2 regions of the Erwinia psychrophila genome follow, and region 2 is predicted to be linked to the other one. Evidence: riboswitches for the same ligand, from Rfam matches in the RefSeq annotation. Region 2 holds a riboswitch; the other holds the start of a gene.

Region 1 (8,075 bases), on a different contig from region 2:
TGGTATTGCCCGGTGTAACTCGAGGAATACATATCCCGCGTTTCACTCCGGGCCAGCGCTTCCAGCTGCCCGTACACCTGGCGCAGCCAGCCCTCTTTCGGCGTCTGGAAAATGCTTTGCGGCGCGTCCTCCTGCTCCAGTGGCATAAACCCCCGTTTTTCGAGGTCGAACTGGTTCGCTCTCTCCACATCCGCCGCCGCCATCCATGCCAGCTCGCCGGGAATGTAATACCAGCTCTTCCCGTCAGCGTCCAGCCGGCGACACTCGCTCTCCGGGGTGCATCGCTCTGCAGTTGTGGGGGAAGGATCTCCCCCCACGCCGGCCACCACAAACGAATTATCCTGCTCCCGGTGCATCCAGCGGGTTTTATCCGCCAGCGTGTGCAGCTCTGCCGCGCCGGTCGTTACCCCGGTCTTGTTCGCCAGAAAATCCTTCATCCGGGTATCCTGGCTGAATACTTCCAGATGGCAGAAGTGCTGTGGCCCGCCGGACGGACGTTCGTTCAGACTCAGGTGACCGATAATCTCCCCGGCCTTCACCGCCGGCGCATTCTCGCCGGAAACCGTCACCACCTGATTAAACACCCCGTGCTGACGGGCTGCCTGCATCCACGCCGGCAGCGCATCGCCCTGCCGCTTCACAAACTTATCCAGCCCGGAGATCCAGCCGGACTCACCGGCGGATAATCCGCTTTTCGTGCCTTCCGGTACCGACACCACGGACATGAAGATAAACGGGGCCGGCCTGCCGTTCAGCAGAAATGAAGCCTCCTGCTTAATCTCCACCACAGTACCGCGCGGCAGTGTGGTCTGCGTATCCTGCGGCACCTCATAGTGACGCAGCGCATCACGGGGGACGTTGACCCCTTCCCTCAGCCCACTGCGTATCCAGCCGGGAGAGGTGTTGTCCTGGCGAATTTTCAGCGCACTGGCGGTCACTGTCGCGATTCGTGTGTCTGTAATGCCATATTCAGAAAGCGGAGCTATCTGCATCCACAGTGTATAGAAGTCCAGTGAGTTATCGGGTTTGTCTTTATCCGGGGTACAGATTGATTTGATGAGAACAAAAGTGGAGCTGAATTTTAGCATCTTCTTTTTGAACGGGGCGGTCTGGTAATCATCATTTAATCGCCAGGCGACCACCTGACCATCAGTCATGCATTTCAGACCGTGGCTGTCGGGTTTAAATACAGCATTACCCGCAAAACTATCATAAAGATGGATGCCACCATGCCAATGCTCCGCCTTTTTCATCAACCAGTGAGTATCTCCCTCACTGCCCTGTATTGCTTCCATGAACTCCGTTGCCGAACGGTAGCCATCAACTGGCAGTACCATTTTCATCTTGTTCTCCCTGAACTTATGGTGGTTATTTGTTCATCATACACTGCTTAAGACATAACCCAAACTTCCATAAGTGGATAAATTTGCTACTGAATAAAGCAGTAGTAAATGGAAATATACTAAATAGCTGTTCCTAATACCGCTACACTTATTGGCTGCCCGTATTTCCCTCCAGGGAATGAGCTTACCGTTTTCATAAAGTGATGAACCTTCTGTAGCAGCAGCCACATTGAGCGACACTGATGGTTTCGGGTTATTGTGTTATGCAGCGCCTGCCACAACCGTTCAACATGGTTGACACATGGTGAGTAAACCGATTGATAAATTACCCGGAAATTCGGATCCTGCTTCAGCCAGTGCAGCGTCTGCTGACTTTTATGGATGATGTAGTTATCCACCATCAGCGTGACAGTTTTTGCCCGACGATATGTGGCTTTAAGGTGTTTCAGCAGGCTGATGAACAGGACTGAACCTCTGCTGCTCCCGCCTGTATAACTGACCCGACCGGTACCGCTGTGCAGAGAATCTGCAAGATAATATTTTTCATGCTGCCCCGGTGTGACAACGCTTTTTTGCTAGCCGCGTAATTGCCAGTCTGCACCGGTTTTTGGGTTGAGATGGATATCCACCTCATCCTCGTAAAATACGGGATGTTCAGCGCTACATCCGGCGAGCACTTTTGCAATAGCGGCCATTTTTCTTCTTTATGTGGGTCGCGAATACGCAACGTAGGGGCAGCCCTTCGCCAGACCAGCAGCGGGAAGCCAGCGACTTACCGTTGAAGCATGTAAGCGACAGCCAGTTATCTCTTTGATTTTAAGGCTAACAGTTTAGTACTCCAGCGAGAGCGCTGATAACCAAAATCGCCGGAAGAATACTTTATAAGTTCACGTACAGTACGCAGATATGCCCGAAGGGCCACGACGGGAATGTCCGGTGGGCAATGATTTCAGACCTTCGACACCCGTAAGCGTAAACCAGTTAATCCAGCGCCCAATGGATGAACGGGCGCAGCAGAGCGTTCTGGCGACATCGCTGACACGGTCACCTCGGTGCAGCATCAGCATGGCGGTCAGCCTGCGGGTATGGTTCTTGTCACGTGTTTGATGGATCGCTTTCTGCATCAGACGTCGTTCGTCGCGGTGAATTGGTGCTATGATCGGCATCGCTCAGTCCGGTTGGTGGTTTGGGATGTTTGGCGATTGATCCACAGTAACACCGGAAGATTAATCGATTATGTAGACTTCCAGATTAAAGCCTCACAAGCCAGCTTCCTGCAATCGCTCACGCTTTCTATGAGAAGTGGTCAAAGCATTACGGGCGGGCGGTATAACAAAGGGGCACTAAGCCTTTTTTTCGTGTGTGGGATGAGGTTTAAAAAGGGGTCATGCGCATTTTCAAGGTGAAGAAGCGATCCCTTGGGAGGGCAGGCTTGCACCAGCAAGCCACTTCCCCTAAGCTGGAAAAAAGTAAGCTAATTTGTACTAAATGACTCGGGGTGCCCTTCTTTGTGAAGGCTGAGAAATACCCGTTGAACCTGAACTGGATAATGCCAGCGGAGGGAAGTCAGATGCCTGACCGCATCGCCTTCTTGATCGCCGGTTGGGAGCTTTACCATGATCCAACCTCACTGCTTTACCACTGACAATGCCGCCGCCTCACTGGCCCTTTTTCATCAAAATCCTTCGCTCGTACACTGCCTGACCAATGACGTTGTGCAAACTTTTACCGCCAATGTGCTGCTGGCGCTCGGCGCCTCGCCTGCCATGGTTATCGAGCCTCAGGAAGCAGAACAGTTTGCCGCGCTGGCCGATGCGGTACTGATTAACGTCGGTACGCTGACGCAGTCACGCAGCGAAGCGATGCTGGCGGCGGTGCTGGCTGCCGTCAAGGCGGACAAACCCTGGACGCTCGACCCCGTCGCGGTAGGCGCGCTGAGCTTTCGCAGCGAGTTTTGCCAGCGGCTGCTGGCGCACCGGCCTGCGGCTATCCGCGGCAACGCCTCTGAAATTCTGGCGCTGGCGCGTCAGGCCGTCTCCGGACGCGGCGTGGACAGCCTGCACGCATCCAGCGCTGCCCTGGAAGCCGCTCACCAGCTGGCGCTCGACTGTGGTGCCATCGTCGCCGTGACCGGCGAGGAGGATTTTATCGCCGATGGTCAGCGCTGCCTGCGGGTGCCGGGCGGATCGCCGCTGATGACGCGCGTTGTCGGCACGGGCTGCGCGCTGTCGGCGGTGGTGGCCGCGTTCACCGCGCTGCCGGGCGATCGGCTCAGTCACGTCGCCAGCGCCTGCCGGGTGATGAGCCTGGCGGGAGAGCGGGCTGCCACGGCGGGCGGACCGGGCAGCTTTGTTGCCGCCTTTCTGGATACGCTCTACAGCCTGAAGGGGGAGACGCTGCAATGAAACGCATTAACGCACTGACCATTGCCGGTACCGATCCCAGCGGCGGCGCGGGCATCCAGGCCGATCTGAAAACCTTCTCCGCCCTTGGTGCTTACGGCACCAGCGTGATTACCGCGCTGGTCGCGCAAAACACCTGCGGCGTACAGTCGCTGTATCGCATTGAGCCTGAGTTCGTCGCGGCGCAGCTGGCCTCGGTGCTGAGCGATGTACGCATCGACAGTGTCAAAATCGGCATGCTGGCGGAGAGCGATATTATCGAGGCGGTGGCGGAAGGACTACAGGCCGCACCGGTGCCCTGGATCGTGCTGGATACGGTGATGCTGGCGAAAAGTGGCGATGCCCTGCTCACGCCCGGCGCGGTGGCGACGCTGCGCCAGCGGCTGCTGCCAAAAGTGTCGCTGATCACCCCGAACCTGCCCGAAGCCGCAGCGTTGCTGGAATGCCCGGTCGCCACCAGTGAGCAGGAGATGCGGCAGCAGGGCAGAGCGCTGCTGGCGTCAGGCTGCCAGGCGGTCCTGATGAAAGGCGGCCATCTCAGCGATACGGAAAGCCCCGACTGGCTGATTACCCGCGACGGTGAACGGCGTTTCTCCGCGCCGCGCGTGCTAACCCGGCACACTCACGGCACCGGCTGTACGCTCTCCGCGGCGCTGGCCGCGCTCCGGCCCCGGCATGAAAGCTGGGAGAACACGCTGCATGAAGCTAAAGGCTGGTTACAGGGCGCGCTTGAACATGCCGGTACGCTGGAGGTGGGTAAGGGCAACGGTCCGGTGCATCATTTCTGGCGCTGGTGGTAGCGGGCGGGCTTTTAGTGGTTTCTCAGTAAAAAGTCGCGTCAGTTGAAGTGAGTAAGGGTGCGCTGAGCGTCAGAGCTGCTGGGGGCCGGGAGCGATCTCATTGCCCGGTAATTTTACCAGTTTGTCATGCGGGAAGCGTATTCCGGGCGCCTTGCAGCACAAACCCGCAGGCCCTGTGCCTGCGGGTTCGCGCTTATCGACACATCAGGTTTGCTCAAACCATTCGCTGTTCTGTTCGGCAATCGGCGTGATCGAAAAGATCATCTCCTGAAGATGGTGACGCAGTGCGCGTTCAGCGCCGGCGACATCCTTCGCCACCAGCGCTTCATAAATCTCATAATGCTGCTCGATAAGAATATCCGGCGGGGAAACTTTACTCAGGGTCAGAAAACGCACCCGATCCATCGCGGCTTTGATGTTTTCAATGGTTTGCCAGGCAAGTTCGCACTGAATGCTCTGGGCGATGATCAGATGGAATTCATCATCCAGCAGCAGAAAGGCGTGACTGTCATGGCGTGCCGCGGCCATTTTCTGTAGCTGGAGATTATGTTCCAGTCGCGCCAGGGAAGCCGCAGAGGCTTCCGTGGCCGCCCGGCGTACCACCGCCACCTCTACCGCCTCGCGGATAAAACGACCGTCGGCGACGCGCTGCGCGGAAATTTTTCGCACAAAGGTGCCGCGCTGGGGAAGCACCTGCACCAGACCCGCCTCGGCCAGCTTGATAAAGGCCTCACGCACCGGCTGGCGCGAAACGTTGAAGCGGGCTGAGACCTCTTTTTCGGAGAGCAGGGAGCCCGGCGGAATGGCGCAGGTCACAATATCCTGGCGTAAAAAGCGATAGATCTGCTGATTAACGGGTTCACTGGCGGTAATGGTGTAAGCAATAGACATTCGGCACGATTCGTTATGGGTAAGGCGTCAGTGAAGCTGGCGCAGGAACATCCAGTCTAATCAGCCTGATGCACCAGCGCCAGCCCTTTCGCCGTGAAACAATCAGTCAGCCGTAACGACCTGCCTGACCGCTTCTTTTGCTCCCAGCTTAAGCAGGAGCTGATAGGCGTGGATCACCTTTTCGCGGAACAGCGTACTGTCCGGCAGATCGTCACCGAATACCGACTTCAGCGAAAGAAGCGCGGTGACGCGCGCTTCGCCTTCCTGGCTTGACGCTACAAGGCGCGCAAGCTCTTCATGCATAGGATCGTTAATCTCAATCGGCTGGCCCTTTTCGTCAACGCCGCCAACATAGCGGATCCAGCCCGCCACGCCCAGCGCCAGCAGATCGAAACGGCTGCCGTTATTCAGGTGCCAGCGAATGCTGTCCAGCCAGCGCTGCGGCAGCTTCTGCGTACCGTCGGTGGCGATCTGATAAGTGCGGTGACGGATAGCCCGGTTCTGGTAGCGGGCGATCAGCGAATCCGCATAGGCGACCAGATCCACATTTTCGGTGCGTAACGTCGGCGCCTGCTCGTCTAACATCAGCTTTCTTGCCGCCTGTAAAAAGGCCGCATCTTCCATGCAGTCACTGATGTGCTCATAGCCGGCCAGGTAGCCGAGATAGGCCAGCAGCGAGTGGCTGCCGTTAAGCATACGCAGCTTCATCTCTTCAAAAGGCAGCACGTCAGCAACCAGCTCGGCGCCCGCTTTCTCCCACTCGGGACGACCGCTGACGAAGTTATCTTCAATCACCCACTGGAAGAACGGCTCGCACTCAACGCCGACCGGATCGGCACAGCCCAGCGTCTCCTTCAGGGCGTTGAACGCCTCTGCGGTCATGGCGGGAACGATGCGGTCTACCATCGTTGAAGGGAAGGTAATGTTGGCGCGGATATAGTCTGCCAGTGCCGGATCGAGACGCTCAGCGAGCTGGGTCACCACGTTGCGGGTGACGTGGCCGTTTTCCGGCATATTGTCGCAGGACATCACGCTGAAAGCCGCTAAACCGGCATCACGGCGGCGGCGGATGGCGGCCAGAATGACGCCCGGCACCGATTGCGGATCCTCAGGGTGCGCCAGATCGTGAACAATAGCGGGATGGTCGGAGATAAGCTGCCCGGTAGCGGGCTGATAGCAGTACCCTTTTTCGGTCACGGTAATGGAAACAATGGCCACATCCGGCTGGCACATGGTGGCGATAATGGTATCGATGCCGTCACCGTTGCGGTAGAGCGCCTGCTTCACCACGCCAACGACGCGGGTGCTCAGGCCGCTGTCGGCCATTTCGGTCACGCTGTAAAGCATATCCTGCTGGCGCAGCGCGTTGATCAACTCACCCTGATTAAAGGTGTTGGTTTCACATTCACAATACCCCCAGTCGCTGTGATGTTCAGCCGCCAGGATATCCGCACAGACGGCCTGGTGGGAGCGGTGAAAAGCCCCGAAGCCAATGTGTACGATGCGCGTATGCAGCCCGGAACGATCGTAACGGGGGATCAGGGTGCCTTCTGGCAAGTGGTCAAGTGTTAACATGGTCAATCCTTAGTGAAGTCGCGGGCGCGCCTCTGCGCGCCCAGATAAACTCAGACAGAAACAGGTTTAGCGGCAGATCCTTTCGGACTCTTAATCACGAACAGCACCAGCAGCGCGCCCAGCGCGGCCACTCCGCCCGCCAGCACAAAGGCGCTGTCGAATTTGCCGGTCTGCTGAACAATCACCCCGGTCACGTAGGGACCAATAATGCCGGAGAGGCTGCCGATCAGATGGATAAAGCCGCTGATGCCGCCTACACGACTTTTATGCACCACATCCTGCACGATCGCCCAGTAAATCGCCCCGGTGATGTAGAGGAAGAAGATGGAGACTGACATCAGGATTACCGCCGGGTAGACGCCCTGCACGGAGCCGGCCAGGGCAACACAGATCGCCGCCGCCAGCAGGGAAACCACCAGCACGATTTTGCGCGAAAGCAGTAAGCGCCCGGTAATATTGAAAATTTTATCTGAGATCCAGCCGCCCAGGGCCAGCCCCACGAAACCGACGATCCAGGGGATCATGGTGGTGAAACTCATCGATTTAATATCAAGGTTATGCGCCTGCACCAGATAGGCAGGGAACCAGCTGAGAAAGAAAAACAGAATGTAGTTGTAGCAGAAGAAGGCGAAAGCGGTAACCAGGATAATCGGCTGACGCAGATAGTGGCCCAGGCCGTAGGAAGACTGAGTTTCTTCTGACTCTTCCATCGCCGCCTGCTCCTCTTTCATCTGCAGGATCAGCGCACGTTCAGCCTCGCTGACGCGGCTGCTTTTCAGCGGGTTATCCGCAGAAAGGAAGAACCAGAACACCATCCAGACGAGGCCGATGGAGCAGATGATCATAAAGGCCGGGCGCCAGCCGAAGGCGAGGGCGAGATAGCCAATAATCGGACCGGCCACCGCGCCGCCAAGCGGCGATCCGGCGCTGAGAAAGCCCATCGCGGTAGCGGCCTGCTTCTTGGGAAACCAGCCGTTAATCGCTTTATTGGCGGAGGCGCAGATTGGGCCTTCGGCCATGCCAAAGAGTACGCGCAGGATCAGCATCGACCAGAAGCCGGTCGC
Region 2 (8,075 bases):
GTCATTGCCGTGGACGAATGCATTCCCGATCCGGCCTCGTTCAGCGATCCGGTTGAGCGCGCTTCGGCGGAAAAAGCGCTGGCTTATATGGATCTCAAGCCCGGCATCAGGCTGACCGAGGTGCGTATCGATAAAGTCTTTATCGGCTCCTGCACCAACTCCCGCATTGAAGATTTGCGGGCGGCGGCATCCGTGGTGAAGGGGCATAAGCTCGCCGCTGGCGTTCAGGGCTATGTCGTACCGGGTTCCGGTCCGGTGAAGGCGCAGGCGGAAGCCGAAGGGTTAGATAAAATCTTTCTGGAGGCGGGCTTTGAGTGGCGGCTTCCCGGCTGCTCCATGTGCCTGGCGATGAACAACGATCGCCTCAATCCGGGTGAACGCTGCGCGTCCACCAGCAACCGCAATTTTGAAGGCCGCCAGGGCCGTGGCGGACGCACGCATCTGCTCAGCCCGGCGATGGCAGCCGCGGCGGCGGTAGCCGGTCACTTTGCCGATATCCGCAAACTGAACTGAGGAGCAATAATGGCCAGGAAATTTACCCGTCATACCGGCATCGTGGTGCCGGTAGACACCGCTAACGTGGACACCGACGCCATCATTCCCAAGCAATTTTTGCAGATGGTGACGCGGACCGGTTTTGGCCGGAATCTGTTCTACGACTGGCGCTATACCGATGCCGAAGGCCAGATTCCCAATCCCGATTTCGTGCTCAATAAGCCTGAGTTCAGCGGCGCCACTGTCATGCTGACGCGGGAAAACTTTGGCTGCGGCTCTTCACGTGAACACGCGCCCTGGGCGCTGACCGACTATGGCATTCAGGTGATTATCGGTAGCGGCTTCGCGGATATTTTTGCCAATAACTCGTTCAATAACCAGCTGCTGCTGGTGACGCTGGATGAGGATGTGGTGGAAACGCTTTTTCAGCAGGTTGCCGCGCAGCCGGGCATTTCTTTTACGGTGGATCTGGAGGCTCAGGAGATCGCTGCGGGGGATAAACGTTACGCCTTCAGCATCGATCCCTTCCGGCGTCACTGCCTGATTAACGGGCTGGACAGTATCGGCCTGACGCTTCAGCACGACGCGGAAATCGCCGCGTACGAGCAGAAGCAGCCCGCTTTCCTGCGTTAACCCTTTGCCAGACTTTCCCCCAGGGAAGTCTGGCACGTCACGCTATCAGACATCTTTTACCTTCGCCGACATGGCCAGTGACGCGATTGCGAGCAGCAGCGCCGCCCAGTAGACCGAATAGTGCCCGAAGGTTTCAGCCAGCGCCCCCTGAAGAATACCGGCAAGGATCACCCCAGTGGAAATACTGTTAGTAAACAGCGTAGTCGCCGCACCGGGCCGGCCGGGCATCAGATCCTGAAAGTAGAGCATGCCAATGCCGGCGACGATGCCGATAAAGACCGCATTGAAAATTTGCAGCGCCATCAGCGCGATACGTGACTGAAACAGCACCAGCCCCAGGTAAAACAGCACGCCCGCCGCCACGGCAAAAAGCATCATTTTGCGCTTGCCGACGCGTTTAACCAGATGCCCGGCCAGCAGCATCGCCGGGATCTCCAGCCCCGCTGCCACGCCCATCAGCAAACCCGCAAGGCGGTCCGGCAGCCCGAGGACGCTGGTGATATAGAGCGGCATATCAATGATATACATGGTATTGCAGGTCCACATCAGCAGCGAGGCGATAAACAGCAGCCGCACATCTTTATTCTTCCAGGCGCTGATTTGCGCGCTCAGTACTTCCGGCGACTGCTCCACGCGGGCCACGGAGGGCAGCGCAAACCAGATCAGCGCAAAGCAGACGACAAAAAGCCCCGCGGCGATCGCGAACATGGTGGTAAAGCCGTAGTTTAGCGCCAGCGCGAACGACAGCGGTGGGCCAATCACCCAGGCCAGCGAAAGCTGCGCACGCATCACGGAGCTGAACATCACCACTTCCCGCGCCGAACTGTCCGCGTATTCGCGCGCCAGCGCAAAGATCTGCGGCATCGACACGCTGGCAAGGGCGGAGAGCAGCACGCCAAAAGTAATCAGCGTCAGATAGTCACGGTTAAAGGCAAACAGCAGCGCGTTACCTGTCGCCATCACGCAGCAAAAGAGGATCAGCATGCGGCGATCGCCGCGATTATCCGAGCGCTTCGCCAGCAGAATACTGACGGCAATCCCGGCTATCGCATTGACGGTATAGAACAGTCCGACCCAGAACGGTCGTACCGCCACTTCACGGGTCAGAAAGAGACTGAGGGTGGGCGCCTGGAGCGCACCCGCCACGCCAATCATAAAAGAGACGGCCATAAAGGCCAGGTAAACGGGATTAATACGGCGACGCGGTCGGAGCATATTCATACCTGGTCCTTCAATGGCAAAAGCCGCCCGGCGCGGACGACAAACAGGAAGCATAGAAGAAAAAAAGCCTGACGAAAAAAGCCAGCGAACATAATGCCCGCTGGCTGGTGAAGATGCACCATACTCAGATTCAAATAATGCCAGAGCGCCATTCAGAGAATGCCTCCCGCTCTTTCATCGGAGCCATTATCGCCCTAATATAAGGCAGGAAAAACAGACCGCTTTTTACAAAAGGTTCCCCTTTTATGTCCTCTTCCCGCTTACAGCAGCAGTTTATCCGCCTCTGGCAGAGCTGCAACGGTCAGTCAAAGGAAACCACGCTTGGCGAGCTGGCCGTTCAGCTCAGCTGTTCCCGCCGCCATATGCGTAACCTGCTTAACGCCATGCAGGCGGAAGGCTGGCTGGAGTGGCAGGCAGAGGCGGGACGGGGGAAGCGCTCGGCGCTGCGCTTCCTTTATACCGGGCTGGCGCTTCAGCAGCAGCGGGCGGAGGAGCTGCTGGAGCAGGATCGCATCGATCAGCTGGTGCAGCTTGTCGGGGATAAGCATACCGTACGGCAGATGCTGGTCTCTCACCTGGGCCGCAGCTTCCGGCAGGGCAAGCATATTCTTCGCGTGCTCTATTACCGGTCGCTGCTCAATTTACTGCCCGGCACCCCGCTCAGGCGATCGGAAACCCACCTTGCCCGGCAGATTTTCAGCGGTCTGACGCATATAAATGAGGAAAACGGGGAAATCGAGCCCGATATCGCCCACCACTGGCAGCAGGTATCGCCCCTGCACTGGCGTTTTTATCTCCGGCCCGCCATTCATTTCCACCACGGCCGGGAGCTGGAGATGGCGGATGTGATTGGTTCGCTCAACCGACTGAAATCACAGCCGCTTTTTTCACATTTTGATCGCATCGACTCGCCAACCCCGTGGACGCTGGATATTTACCTGCATCAGCCGGATAGCTGGCTACCCTGGCTGCTGGGCAGCATCAGTACTATGATCCTGCCCGACGAATGGCACACCCTGCCCGACTTTGCCCGTCAGCCGATCGGCACCGGCCCGTACGCCGTGGTGCGTAACCAGCAAACGCAGCTGCGTATCGCCGCCTTTGATGATTACTTCGGCTACCGGGCGCTGATTGATGAAGTGAATATCTGGGTGTTGCCGGAAATCAGCGATGAGCTGGTCTATTCGGGCGTAAAGCTGGAAGGTGCCAGCGTGGACGAAAAATCGGAAGAGAGCCGCCTCGAAGAAGGCTGTTACTTTTTGCTGTTCGATCAGCGTTCGCCGCTGGGGCAGAACGAGCAGGTGCGGCGCTGGATCAGCATGATCTTCAATCCTGTCGCGCTGCTGAACCATTCCGGCATCGGCTATCAGCGCTACTGGTTCCCCGCCTACGGCCTGCTGCCCCGCTGGCATCACCGGCGCGATATGGCGGTGACGGAAAAGCCTCCTGAACTGACCTCAATTACGCTGACCTGGTACAACGACCATATTGAACATCAAGCGATCGCTAACGCGCTGGCGCCGCTGCTGGCGGCACACGGTGTCAGCCTGGTAACGCGCCAGGTCGACTATGCCACCTGGCACCGGGGCGACGCGGAAAGCGATATCTGGCTCGGCAGCGCCAACTTCACCCTGCCGCTGGAGTTCTCGCTCTTTTCCCTGCTGTATGAGATCCCGCTGCTGCATCACTGCGTGCCGATTGACTGGCAGCGGGATGCCCAACGCTGGCGCGAACAGAAGCTTTCGCTGGCCGACTGGAGCCGCCAGCTCGTCAATACCTGGAGCCTGCACCCGTTATTCCATCACTGGCTACTCCTTGAAGGCGAGCGCAGTATGCGCGGCGTCAGGATGAACACCCTCGGCTGGTTCGATTTCAAGTCCGCCTGGTTCGCACCGCCTGAATCATGACGCTTTCGCTACCGCCCGGAAATCATTAGAATAGCGCCTTCTCAACGGGGTGCGCGCAGGTGCTTTAAGCCTGCACGCTGAGACAGACCCGTCGAACCTGATCCGGATAATGCCGGCGTAGGGATTTGAGACGCTGTTACCTGCTCAGATCCTTTGCGGCCTCGCTTAACTTAAGGAACGCAAAGTGTTAAAGAAACTTCTTCCCCTGCTGATGCTTACCGCTCTTCCCGTCTTTGCCGCCAAACCAACGCTGGTGGTCTACACCTATGACTCTTTCTCCGCAGACTGGGGCCCAGGCCCGGCGGTTAAAAAAGCGTTTGAAGCCGATTGCCACTGTGAACTCAAATATGTGTCGCTGGAAGATGGTGTTTCGCTGCTGAACCGGCTGCGTATGGAAGGAAAAAACAGCAAAGCGGATGTGGTGCTTGGGCTGGATAACAACCTGCTGGTAGCCGCGGAAAAAACCGGCCTGTTTGCACCAGCTAAGGTGGATACCAGCCAGACCACCGTCCCTGGCGGCTGGCACAACCAGACCTTTGTGCCTTTTGACTACGGCTGGTTTGCCTTCGTCTACGATAAAACCAAACTCAAAAACCCGCCGCAGAGCCTGAAAGAACTGGTAGAGAGCGAGCAGCCGCTGAGGGTGATCTATGAAGATCCCCGCACCAGCACGCCTGGGCTGGGGCTGCTGCTGTGGATGCAGAAAGTCTACGGCGATGATGCGCCTGCGGCCTGGCAGAAGCTGGCGAAGAAAACCGTTACCGTCACCAAAGGGTGGAGCGAAGCCTATGGCCTGTTCCTGAAAGGAGAAGGCGATATGGTGCTGAGCTACACCACCTCCCCCGCCTATCACCTGATTGAAGAGAAAAAAACGCAGTACGCCGCCGCAAACTTCAGTGAAGGTCACTACCTTCAGGTGGAAGTGGCCGGCATGCTGAAATCAAGCGGGCAGCCTGCGCTGGCGCAACAGTTTTTGACCTTTATGCTGGATAACGGCTTTCAGAAAACCATTCCCACCGGCAACTGGATGTATCCGGCGATCAAATCGGATTTACCGGCAGGTTTTGATAAGCTGCCCCTTCCTGCCACCACGCTACAGTTCACCCCTGAGGAAGTGGCCGATAAGCGCAGCCAGTGGATAGCCGCATGGCAACGCGCCGTCAGCCGCTGATCGCAGGCTGGCTGCTGCCCGGCGCGCTGGCGGCGACGCTGCTGGTCGCCGTGGCGCTGCTGGCCTTTACCGCGCTGTGGCGAAACGCCCCCGCCATCGCCTGGCGCGATCTCTGGCAGGATGACTACCTGTGGCACGTACTGCGCTTCTCTTTCTGGCAGGCGTTCCTTTCCGCCGCGCTCTCCGTTCTTCCGGCCATTCCGCTGGCGCGGGCGCTCTACCGCCGCCGGTTCCCGGGCCGGGAAACGCTGCTTCGCCTCTGTGCGATGACGCTGGTGCTGCCGGTGCTGGTGGCGGTGTTTGGCATCCTCAGCGTCTACGGACGTACCGGCTGGCTGGCTCAGCTCAGCGCACTGCTGGGGATTGACTACACTTTCTCGCCTTATGGCCTGCAGGGCATTCTGCTGGCGCACGTTTTCTTCAATCTTCCTCTGGCGGCGCGCTTACTGCTGCAGACGCTTGAGCAGATCCCCGGCGAACAGCGTCAGCTTGCCGCTCAGCTCGGCCTGCGCGGCTGGGATCATTTCCGGATAGTGGAGTGGCCCTGGCTCCGGCGGCAGATCCTGCCTGCTGGCGCGCTCATTTTTATGCTCTGCTTCGCCAGCTTCGCTACCGTGCTGTCACTCGGCGGCGGCCCGCAGGCGACCACCATTGAACTCGCCATTTTCCAGGCGCTGAGCTTCGACTACGATCCCGGCCGGGCCGCCCTGCTGGCGATGGTCCAGATGGTCTGCTGCCTCGGTCTGGTCATGCTCAGCCAGCGGCTCAGCAAAGCTATTCCTTCCGGCGTCGCCAGTATTGGCGGCTGGCGTAACCCGGAAGAGAGCCTGACGGCGAGGATTACGGACGTCCTGCTGATTACGCTGGCCCTGCTGCTGCTGCTGCCGCCGCTGCTGGCGGTCATGGTGGATGGCGTCAATGGCGGGATGATCGCGGTCCTGCAGGAACCGGCGCTCTGGCAGGCTACCCTCACCTCGCTGCGCATTGCGCTTGGTGCCGGCCTGCTGAGCGTGCTGCTGACCATGATGCTGCTCTGGAGCAGCCGCGAGCTTCGCCTGCGCCAGCGGGCTTTGCAGGGCCAGCTGCTGGAGCTGAGCGGAATGCTTATCCTTGCCATGCCGGGCATTGTGCTGGCGACGGGCTTCTTTATGCTGCTCAACGAAACCGTTGGTCTGCCGCAGCAGGCTGACGGCATTGTCATCTTCACTAATGCGCTGATGGCGATCCCCTATGCCATGAAGGTGCTGGAAAATCCGCTGCGCGATATCGCTGAACGCTATAACCGCCTCTGCCTGTCGCTGGATATCCGGGGCTGGCAGCGGCTCAGGCTGATTGAGCTGAAAGCGCTGAAGCGCCCGATCGCCCAGGCGCTGGCCTTTGCCAGCGTGTTATCAATCGGCGATTTTGGCGTGGTTGCGCTCTTCGGCAACGAGGATTTCCGCACGCTGCCGTTCTACCTTTATCAGCAAATAGGGTCATACCGCAGCAGCGACGGTGCGGTTACCGCGCTGCTGCTCCTGCTGCTGTGCTTTCTGCTGTTCACCCTGATTGAAAAACTGCCGGGACGCCATGCTGACGCTGACTGATCTGACTTATCTTTATCATACTCTGCCGATGCGGTTTTCGTTCAGCATGCAGCCGGGAGAGCGGGTGGCCATTCTTGGCCCCAGCGGCGCGGGCAAAAGCACCCTGCTCAGCCTGATTGCCGGTTTCCTTCCGGTTGAAGGAGGCAGCCTGCACATTAATCACCAGCCGCACAGCCATACGCCACCGGCTCAGCGTCCGGTCTCGATGCTCTTTCAGGAGAATAATCTTTTTCCCCACCTCACCGTGGCGCAGAATATCGGCCTGGGGCTTCACCCCGGCCTGAAACTGAATCATGCGCAAAAGCAGCAGCTGCAGGACATTGCGAAGCGCGTCGGGATGGAAACCTATCTGCAGCGCCTTCCCGGCCAGCTTTCCGGCGGCCAGCGCCAGCGCGTGGCGCTGGCCCGCTGCCTGGTCCGTCAGCAGCCGGTTCTGCTGCTGGATGAGCCGTTTTCAGCGCTGGATCCGGCGCTGAGAAAAGAGATGCTGCAGCTGGTTGATGAAGTCTGTGCAGAACGCGCTATTACCCTGTTGATGGTGTCGCACAGCGTTGAAGACGCCGCGCGTATAACGCCGCGCAGCATCCTGATAGTGGAGGGAAGCGTGTTCTGGGATGGCAGTACAGCAGCGTTATTCAATGGCGAAGTACCGGAGGCGGAACTGCTTGGGATAGGCCAGCGATAAGCGGCAGGGCCCGGCATAAACTTTGCCAGGCCAGCCAGCGGGATCAGCCGCCGATAAAAACCTGCCACAGCAGCTGGCGGAAAATGGGCATCATGGGATGAAACTGGATAGCCGTAAAGCAGGCAACGGCCAGCAGCATCGCCAGCGGGGCGAGCCAGCGCAGACGCGAGGAGGGCAGCAGCGGCGTCGCCCAGTCGGACTGTTTTTTTGCCCGCAGCCAGCGCCAGCCTAACCAGAAGCCGAGCCAGAGCAGCAGCGTAACCCCCAGCAGCAGCCACTTGAATGCGCCGCTGTTGGTCCCTTCCGGCACGTCGATCGCCACCCCGGCCAGGATCCCCGGCAGCAGGTAAAGCGGCGGCCAGAGTATGCAGCCTGTG

The links. Region 2 has a riboswitch for thiamine pyrophosphate ahead of thiB (thiamine ABC transporter substrate binding subunit). Riboswitches for the same ligand answer to the same signal wherever they lie in the genome.
Region 1: it holds a riboswitch for thiamine pyrophosphate, as region 2 does, so the genes downstream of both, thiM (hydroxyethylthiazole kinase) here and thiB (thiamine ABC transporter substrate binding subunit) in region 2, are expected to answer to the same signal.

What each region holds. Positions count from the first base shown of each region.
Region 1 covers NZ_JBCHVB010000003.1:244,477-252,551, forward strand. The annotation lists gene AAH446_RS10000 (N-acetylmuramidase domain-containing protein) at 1-1,343, opposite strand, end outside; partial or broken gene AAH446_RS10005 (IS630 family transposase) at 1,463-2,509, opposite strand; TPP riboswitch at 2,828-2,924, shown strand; gene thiM (hydroxyethylthiazole kinase) at 2,960-3,748, shown strand; gene thiD (bifunctional hydroxymethylpyrimidine kinase/phosphomethylpyrimidine kinase) at 3,745-4,545, shown strand; gene AAH446_RS10020 (GntR family transcriptional regulator) at 4,750-5,436, opposite strand; gene AAH446_RS10025 (mannitol dehydrogenase family protein) at 5,539-7,011, opposite strand; gene AAH446_RS10030 (MFS transporter) at 7,062-8,075, opposite strand, start outside.
Region 2 covers NZ_JBCHVB010000002.1:278,305-286,379, reverse strand. The annotation lists gene leuC (3-isopropylmalate dehydratase large subunit) at 1-513, shown strand, start outside; gene leuD (3-isopropylmalate dehydratase small subunit) at 523-1,128, shown strand; gene AAH446_RS07360 (MFS transporter) at 1,174-2,349, opposite strand; gene sgrR (HTH-type transcriptional regulator SgrR) at 2,595-4,256, shown strand; TPP riboswitch at 4,292-4,398, shown strand; gene thiB (thiamine ABC transporter substrate binding subunit) at 4,441-5,427, shown strand; gene thiP (thiamine/thiamine pyrophosphate ABC transporter permease ThiP) at 5,403-7,013, shown strand; gene thiQ (thiamine ABC transporter ATP-binding protein ThiQ) at 6,997-7,698, shown strand; gene AAH446_RS07335 (DedA family protein) at 7,742-8,075, opposite strand, start outside.